Regions from separate parts of the Seohaeicola sp. 4SK31 genome, predicted to be linked through region 2. Evidence: riboswitches for the same ligand, from Rfam matches in the RefSeq annotation. Region 2 holds a riboswitch; the other holds the start of a gene.
The links. Region 2 has a riboswitch for thiamine pyrophosphate ahead of thiD (bifunctional hydroxymethylpyrimidine kinase/phosphomethylpyrimidine kinase). Riboswitches for the same ligand answer to the same signal wherever they lie in the genome.

Region 1: linked by a shared signal. The riboswitch ahead of thiB (thiamine ABC transporter substrate binding subunit) and the one ahead of thiD (bifunctional hydroxymethylpyrimidine kinase/phosphomethylpyrimidine kinase) in region 2 are both predicted to bind thiamine pyrophosphate.

Annotation. Positions count from the first base shown of each region.
Region 1 is NZ_JARAMP010000019.1:58,928-63,339, forward strand. It holds gene PVW27_RS15735 (thiamine/thiamine pyrophosphate ABC transporter permease ThiP) at 1-1,265, opposite strand, end outside; gene thiB (thiamine ABC transporter substrate binding subunit) at 1,241-2,218, opposite strand; TPP riboswitch at 2,253-2,360, opposite strand; gene aroC (chorismate synthase) at 2,451-3,566, shown strand; gene PVW27_RS15750 (AEC family transporter) at 3,570-4,412, shown strand, end outside.
Region 2 is NZ_JARAMP010000017.1:73,449-77,860, reverse strand. It holds gene PVW27_RS14875 (thiazole synthase) at 1-259, opposite strand, end outside; gene thiS (sulfur carrier protein ThiS) at 263-460, opposite strand; gene PVW27_RS14865 (FAD-dependent oxidoreductase) at 450-1,424, opposite strand; gene thiD (bifunctional hydroxymethylpyrimidine kinase/phosphomethylpyrimidine kinase) at 1,417-2,220, opposite strand; TPP riboswitch at 2,282-2,383, opposite strand; gene PVW27_RS14855 (methyltransferase domain-containing protein) at 2,489-3,082, shown strand; gene PVW27_RS14850 (aspartate kinase) at 3,141-4,412, opposite strand, start outside.

The DNA of each region.
Region 1 (4,412 bases), on a different contig from region 2:
CCGAAATCTTTTTCCAGATCACGCAAGGCTGGGGCAAGAACCCGCAACGCGAAGGGCAGCGCCGCCATGGCATTGACAAGCGCCGTCACCGCAAAGGCCCAGCGCGACGGATCACTAAGCGGGTTGAGCAGCAGAAAGATGCCCGTCCCAATCACCAGTGGTGAGGCCGCAATGCCCAGAAGACCGACCGCCTCGATCCCGCGCCACCGCCGCGCGAGATGGGCAAGCGCAAGCGCCAGCCCCACGGCCAAGACGGTGGAGACCAGCGCCATCACGATCGACACGGCTGCGGCACGCCACACTGGCGGCGGCAACCCTTCCAGCCCCGCAAGACCCCGCCAGATCACAGCGCCAAGAGGCAACATCAGAAACAGTGCAACGAGTGCAAGGGTCACGATATCGAGCAGGCGCAGGGGCAAGGTCTCAGCCTCCCAACGTCGCGGAATACGATCCAACCCGCGCCCGAACCCGTCCAGCAAGCTAAAGCGCAGCGCCAACATCGCGGCCAGAGTCACAAGGGCGATCTGGATCACCGCCAGAACCGCAGCCCGAGCCAGATCGAAATCGAAGCGAAAGGCCTGATAGATCGCCAATTCCACCGTCGTCGCCCGCGGACCTCCTCCCAGTGTCAGCGCCACGGCAAAGCTGCTCAGGCAGATGGCAAACACCACCATCGCCACGCCAGGAAGGGTTGCACGGAGCATGGGCCACTCCAGCAGATGAAACACGTCACGCGGGCCAAAGCCAAGGCTGGCTGCAAGGCGGAAACGTTCAGCCGGGATGGATTGCCATCCTTGCAACAGGATGCGCGTTGCCAATGGCAGGTTGAAGAACACATGCGCCAGCACAACACCATGCAGACCATAGATCTGCACAGGCGGGAGACCGACCCACGCCATGGCCTGATTGACGATCCCGCTGCGTCCGAACACGGCCAGAAGACCCAGAACGCCGACGATCACGGGCAGAATGAACGGGGCCCCCAACAAAGTGATCATCAAACCACGGCCTGCAAACTGCCTGCGCGCCAGGGCGCGAGCCACGGGAACGGCAAGGGCAATACTGAAAAAGGCAGATAGCACTGACTGCAGCACTGTGAAGCGCAGAGCGGACCAATCCGCAGGGCCGGGCAGGCTTGCCCCGCCTGCATGCCAAAACACCGCAAGCAAGGGAAACAGGATGAAACCTGAGACAAGTGCGACCGCAACCCAGCCCAGCGCGTCCGAGAATGCCGCCCGCCTCAGCGGGAAAGGGCGCGCAGCCATTCGTCCAGTGCCAGATCACGCAGCGCATCGGCCTGATCGATCGGGGCGAGAATGGCCTTTTCTGGCTGGATCAGTGTCGAAAACGCCTTGGGCAAACCTGCCTCGGGCATCACGGCGGGATACATCCAGTTGGTCGTAGGAATGATGGCCTGGAACGCGTCGCTGATCATAAAGCGCAGGAACTGATCGGCCAGTTCAGGCTGATCTGTCGCAGCAAGTTTGCCCGCCACTTCGATCTGCATGTAATGTCCTTCACGAAATGGAAGCGCGACCTTGCTGTCATCCTCTTCGGCAATCATGTGATAGGCCGGAGATGTCGTATAGGACAGGACCAGATCAGCCTCGCCTTCCAGAAAGAGGCCGTAAGCCTCGGACCATCCGGGGGTGACGGTTACGATATTGTCCGCCAGCCCCTCCCAGATCGCCGCAGCCTCGTCGCCATAGGCGGACTTGACCCACATGAGCAGACCCAAACCGGGGGTCGAGGAGCGGGGGTCTTGAATCACGATGCTCAAGTCACTCGCGGCCAACTCCCGAAAATCGGCTGGTTGCGCGGCTCCTCGATTGCCGACAAAGGCGAAATAGCCCCAGTCATAGGGCAAGAACAAGGGATCGTTCCATTCCAGCGGAAGGTCCAGATCGGCGTCGATCGTGTGGGCCATGAACAGGCCCGTTTCCAGCGCGGCAGAAATCAGCCCGGTGTCGAGCCCAAGAACTATGTCCGCCTCACTTCGCGCGCCCTCAAGCCTGAGCCGACCCAGAAGCGCAGCCCCGTCACCAGCCCCGACAAGATTCAAGGTGCACCCACATTCCGCCTCGAACGCCTCTTTGACCGCAGGGCCGGGCCCCCAGTCTGACACGAAACTGTCATAGGTATAGACCGTCAGTTCGGGCGTCTGTGCCAGTGCCGGTCCAGCCGCCAATAGGGCAGCGATCATCAGGTGTGGCTTCATTCAATCCTCCAACGATCCGGGCAAAGGGCAAGTCTGGAGGCTGTCCAACCTTCCCTCCGCCGGGGCTAACCGGGTCAGGTTCAACGGGTTTGCCTTGCGGCATCTCAGCGTGGCACAAGGCCAGGCACCCCGAGGTGGGTAGAGCCTAGTGCCCCATCCCAGCCCCTTCAAGGCAAAACCGCTTGAGGCAGGGGCACGGCCCCGCTAGACCAGCCACAAAGGAGTGCTGCGCATGAGCATGAACAGCTTTGGCCATCTTTTCCGTGTGACCACCTGGGGCGAAAGCCACGGGCCTGCCTTGGGGGCTACCGTGGATGGATGCCCGCCGGGTGTACCGATCACCGAGAGCATGATCCAGAACTGGCTGGACAAGCGCAAACCGGGGCAGAGCAAATACACGACCCAGCGGCGCGAAGCCGATGAGGTGCGCATTCTGTCCGGTGTGTTTGAAGGACAGACAACCGGCACGCCTGTGCAGTTGATGATCGAGAACACCGACCAGAGGTCGAAGGATTACGGCGACATCGCCGAAAAGTTCCGACCAGGCCATGCTGATATCACCTACTGGCAGAAATACGGGATACGGGATTATCGCGGCGGCGGTCGATCCTCGGCCCGCGAGACAGCGGCGCGGGTCGCGGCCGGCGGTCTGGCGCGGGCCGCGCTGTCCATTCTGGCACCGCAGGTTAAGATCACAGGCTACATGACGCAGATCGGCCCGCACGGGATCGACAGGGATCGGTTCGACTGGGACCAGATCGAGCAGAATCCATTCTGGACACCGGATGCGGTCGCTGCTGTCGATTGGGCAGAGTATCTTGACGGGTTGCGGAAGTCCGGAAACTCTGTCGGTGCTATTATCGAAGTCGTTGCGCGGAACGTGCCTGCCGGGCTGGGAGCACCGGTTTATGGCAAGTTAGACACTGATCTGGCTGCCGCGATGATGTCGATCAACGCTGTCAAAGGTGTTGAAATCGGCGAAGGTATGGCCGCGGCGACCCTGACAGGCGAGGAGAATGCGGATGAGATCTTCCTTGGGAATGATGGCAAGCCGGTTTATTCGTCGAACCATGCGGGCGGCATCTTGGGTGGGATCTCGACCGGGCAGGACATTGTCGTGCGGTTTGCCGTGAAGCCTACGTCGTCCATCCTGAAGCCGCGCCAGACGATCACCAAAAACGGGCAAGCGGCCGAGATCATCACCAAGGGTCGCCACGATCCTTGTGTCGGCATCCGCGCCGTCCCGGTGGGTGAAGCGATGATGGCCTGTGTTATACTTGACCATATATTGCTGCATCGTGGTCAGATAGGTGGTGCCGTGGGCGAAACACGCGGTCACATCGGCTGATCCTTGGGCGCGATCCTGACCATTACCTTTCCGATCTTTGCCTTGATCGGGATCGGCTATGGCGCGGTTCGGGCTGGTGTCTTTGCGCCCCCGGACATGAAGGTTCTGGGCAAGTATGTTCTGAACATCGCGCTACCTGCGTTGCTCTTCAACACGGTTGCCACCCGCGATCTGGGCGAGATCCTGAACCTTGGCTATATCACGGTCTTTGCGTTGGGTGGCCTTTTGACCATCTGCGTCACCTGGCTCTGGTTCACCCTGCAAGGCACCGGCCCCGCGCGCCGCGCGATCGCAGTGATGGGTTCGACCTGTCCGAACTCTGGTTTCGTGGGCTATCCCGTAATGCTTCTGGTCTTTCCCGATCTTGCGGGCGTGGTGCTGGCCCTGAACATGGTGGTCGAGAATTTTCTGCTGATCCCGCTATGTCTGATGCTGCTGGAGGCGTCACGCGACCGGCAAGACAAGTCGCTGTTGCGGATCGCAGGGCGGATCATTCTTGGCGTTCTGAAGCGGCCCATGGTGATCGGATTGATGCTGGGTTTGCTGGTGATGCTATCAGGCATACCCCTGCCACAGATGATCACGCGATTGATGGAGGTTCTGGCCGCCTCGTCCAGCGCGCTTGCCCTGTTCGTGATCGGTGGCTCGTTGGTGGGGTTGCCCATCATCGGCCAGAGGGCGCTGGCGGCGCAGATCGTTCTGGGAAAACTGTTGATCAGTCCGGCGATGACAGCGCTGGTTCTTGTCGTTTTACCCTTGGTTGGACTGCCGCTTCTGTCAGGCGACATGGCTGTAGCCGTGATCCTGACAACGGCCATGCCGATGTTCGGCATCTACACGCTGCTG
Region 2 (4,412 bases):
ACACCTCGCGCGCCATGCGGGCGGTGGTGATAGCCTCACGCGCGCTATAGCAGCCTGCGGTATTAGGCAGGACATGCACGCCCAGGCCCTTGATGATCTGCCAAAACGCCTGCCCGCCGCCGGTTTCGCGGCGCAGCGACACCGTGGCCACGGATGCGCCCGAGGCGCGGAAGGCTGCCTCCATCACCGCCGGAGATGGGTATTGCGCCGTGCCCAGCATCAGCGGGCTGTCGAGGGTGACGCCATAGAATTCGCGCATCGCTCAGCCCCCCTGCATGGGGGCGAGGACTTCGAGCCTGTCGCCATCGCGCAAGGCTTGGTCCGCGCGGGCGCTGGCAGGCACGAAATCGCCGTTGAGCGCGGTGGCCACCTTGGCCGTGCCCCAGCCCAGTTCGTCCAGCGCGGCGGCAAGGGTCGTGGCCGTGACCTCGCGCGCCTCTCCGTTCACCTCAATCCTCATGGAACAGGTCTCCTTTGGTGCCATGTTCAAGATAATCCGCTGCCTGCCGCGCCAGTGCCGGGGCCATCAGATAGCCGTGGCGGAACAGGCCATTCAGATGCAGCACGCGGCCCTGCCGGATCACGCGGGGGACGTGATCGACAAAGGCGGGGCGCAGGTCGGCCCCGGTTTCGATCACCTCGGCCTCGGCGAAGGCGGGATGCAGGGCATAGGCGGCGGACAGCAGTTCCAGCAGGGCGCGGGCGGTGATGGGGCCGGGGGCGGCGCTTTCGATCTGGGTGGCACCCAGCATGAACACGCCATCCCCACGCGGCACGATATAGAGCGGGTGGCGCGGGTGCAGCAGGCGCACGGGGCGCGAGAGCCGCACTTCATGGGTTTTGAGCATGACCATTTCGCCGCGCACCCCGCGCAAGGAGGGCAGTTTGGCGGCAAGGCCACGGCAATCCAGCACGGTGCCGTGGACGTCGTCGGGCGTGGCCTCGGCCTGTTCAATCGTGATGCCACGGGCGGTAAGGGCCGCCACCAGATCGGCCAGCGCGGCGCGCGGGGTCAGGTGGGATTCGGTGTCGAAATACAGCGCCTCGCGCCCCGGCGTGGCAAGGTCGGGTTCCAACGTGGCGAGGGTGTCGCCGCTGATGCGGGCATGCCCTGTGGTGCGGCGGGCGAAACGGTCCAGCTCGGCCCGGTCGCGGGCAAGGGTGACCACAAGAGAGCCGTTTTGCGTCACCTTTGTCACCTCGGCCCAGTCGCTTGCCGCCTGCTGCCCATGCGCGATCACGGCGGCTTCGGACGTGGCGCCTTCGCAGAAGGGGGCGAGCATCCCGCCCGCCCACCATGAACACCCATGCGCGCCGGGGTTGCCGTTCCGGTCGATCAAGCGCGGGGTTAGCCCGCGTTTTGACAGGGCATAGGCGGCCCAGAGACCCGCCACGCCCGCGCCGATGATGGTGACATCAGACATGCGGCCAGACCGCGTGGAAATGATGCACAGGGCCGTGACCATGACCGATTGTCAGAGTATCGGCAGCGGCGATGGCCCCTTGCAGATAGGCATGGGCGCGGGTGACGGCCTGCGGCAGGTCCAAACCCTGCGCCAGCCCTGCGGCGATGGCCGCCGACAGGGTGCAGCCAGTGCCGTGGGTGTTGCGCGTGGCGCGGCGCGGCGCGGTCAGGATCTGCGTGCCTTCGGCCGTGATCAGCAGATCGGTGCAGGTCTGGCCCGCGCCGTGGCCGCCCTTCATCAGCACGGCTTTGGCACCCAAGGCCATCAGGGCGCGGCCCTGATCCTGCATTTCGACCTCGTTGGTTGCCGGGGCGCAGTCGAGCAGGCGTGCGGCTTCGGGCAGGTTGGGGGTCAGCAGGGTCGCGATGGGCAGCATCACGGCGCGCAGGGTGGCCACGGCTTCATCCGGCAGCAGGGCATCGCCGGATTTGGCGACCATCACCGGGTCGAGCACGATGGGCATGGGGCGGCCTTGCAGACCGTCCGCGACGGTGCGGATCGCCTCGACCCCGCCCAGCATCCCCAGTTTCACGGCGTGGATGTCAAGATCGTCGAACACCGCCGCGATTTGCGCGGAGATCATGGCGGGGCTGGCGGGTTCGACACGCGTAACCGCGCGGGTGTTCTGCGCGGTCAGCGCCGTGATGACGCTGGCCCCATAAACGCCAAGGGCCGAGAACGCCTTGAGATCGGCCTGAATGCCCGCGCCACCTCCGCTGTCGGAGCCTGCGATTGTCAATGCGATGGGGGTCATCCCATGCCTCCCGCGTGTTGATGGATCACAAACGGGGAGGACGGTCCTGCGGGCAGATTTGCCCTGACGATGCACCGTTCCCTCCGCCGGTATGACCCGGATCAGGTTCGATGGGTTGGCTTGTCGCCTCTCAGCCCCTGACGGGACACCCCAACGGTTTACACGTGATAGGCTAGGGGAGATTGCAGACCGCTTCAAGGGCGATTGCGCGGGGCTTATGCGCGGCGCGGGGGCATGCTAGGGCTTTGCGGCATCCAAGGGGGCGGGCATGGGCAACTGGTGGCACGAAGAACGGCTGGCGGCCGTGCTGGACACGGTCAAGGCGCTGGGCGCGGCCCGGCTGCTGGATCTGGGATGCGGGTCAGGGGATCTGATGCTGCCGCTGCTGGAGTGTGAGGGGATCGTGGCGGTGGTCGGGCTGGATCTGGATACCGCCGCACTGGCGCGGTGCCGTGACAGGCTGGCCCGCCATCCGCGCGGCATGCTGGCAGAGGCGCGGGAGGGGTCGATGACCGCCGCGCATCCCGATCTGGCGGGGTTTGACTGCGCCTGTCTGGTGGAGACGATCGAACATCTGCCGCCCAGGGCGCTGGGCGCTTTGGAGGCGGCGGTGTTCGGCGTGATGCGCCCGCGCGCTGTGGTGGTGACCACGCCCAATGCCGAGTTCAACGACCTTCTGGGGGTGCCCCGCACAAGGTTCCGCCGCCCGGATCATCAGTTTGAATGGACGCGGGCGCAGTTTCGCGACTGGGCCGGGGGCGTTGCCCGGCGCAACGGGTATCAGGTGATGGTCCGCGACATTGCCGGTGCGCATCCCGATCTGGGCGGGGCCAGCCAGATGGCGGTGTTCGAGCAGGGCTGAAGCCCCTTGCCTGTGCAGGCCAAAAGGGGGCCGCAGCCCCCTTTCGTGTCACCATCAGTTACTCGGCGGCAATGGCCGGATGCTCGGGTTCGATCTCATCCTCGGCCTCCTCGATCAAGGCGCGGTGCAGCACCTTGATCGTTTCGGCCATCTGGTCCTTGTCCACCATCACCTGCATCTCGACCCGGCGGGTGCCTTGCTGCATCGCGATGGGGTGGATGCCCGCACCGTCCAGCGCGTTCAATGCCTGACGCATCACGCCCAAGGATGACAGGTCGCTGCCGATGACCGAGACCAGCGCCAGATTGCGGGTCGTGATCTCGGCATTGGGAAAGCGCTTGGCCAGATCGCGTTCGGCCCGGCGAATGGATTTGAGCGAGCCGTCCAGCCAATGGGTGATGCAATTGGCGTTCGAGGTCTTGGACACGATCCACACATCATGCCGCGTCAGCGCCTCCAGAATGGCCGCGTCATAGCCCTTGGCACCGACCATGTCAGGCTCGAACAGTTCAAAGGCATAGACGCCCAGTCCGGTGACCATTTCGACCCGGCCAGCCGCGCCGCCCTCGGGGCCGATGAAGGTGCCGGGGTCCTCGGGCTCGAACGCATGTTTGACGCGCAGGGGCACATCCGCCTGCCGCAGGATCTTGGCCGCGTTGGGGTGGATCGCCTCCATCCCCAGATTGGACAGCTGATCCGCCACGTCATAGGAGGTGCGCCCGATCTTGCGCACGGCGTCCAGCCCCACCAGCTTGGGGTCCGCGCTGGAGAGGTGGAATTCCTTGTGGATGATCGCCTCGGCCGCCGCCGTCTGTGCCGCCAGATGGGCAAAGACCACTTCCGTGTAGCCACGGTCATATTCGCGCATCAATCCTTCGGAACATTGCGCGTAGCCCGTCACGATGGGCAGGTCGGCGGAGAGGTCCAGACCTTCCAAGCCCTGTTTGATCCGGGTTTCCAGATCGGGCTGTGCGTCATCACGCCAGCCGGTCAGATCCACGAAACGCGCGTTCACGCCGTTGCGGTTCAGCAGCAGGGTCGAGACGAAAGCCGAATGCGCCTCGCCCAGACCGGACAGCAATTCCCGCAGGGTCATCAGATGCGATTCGATGCGGAAATGCCCGTAAGAGCACAGGCGTTGCAGGTCGATCATGCAGGCGCGCGCGCCCTCGATCCGGTCGCGCACGAAGGCATCGGCGCGTTGACGGTCGCCCACGTCCGAGAGGATCTCGTTGTTCAGGCGGATCATTTCCGCCCCGGTGGCGGTCAGGGCCTCGGACCAGCCCTCGTCGTTATCGGCATCGGCGAAGAGGGCATAGACGCCCGATTG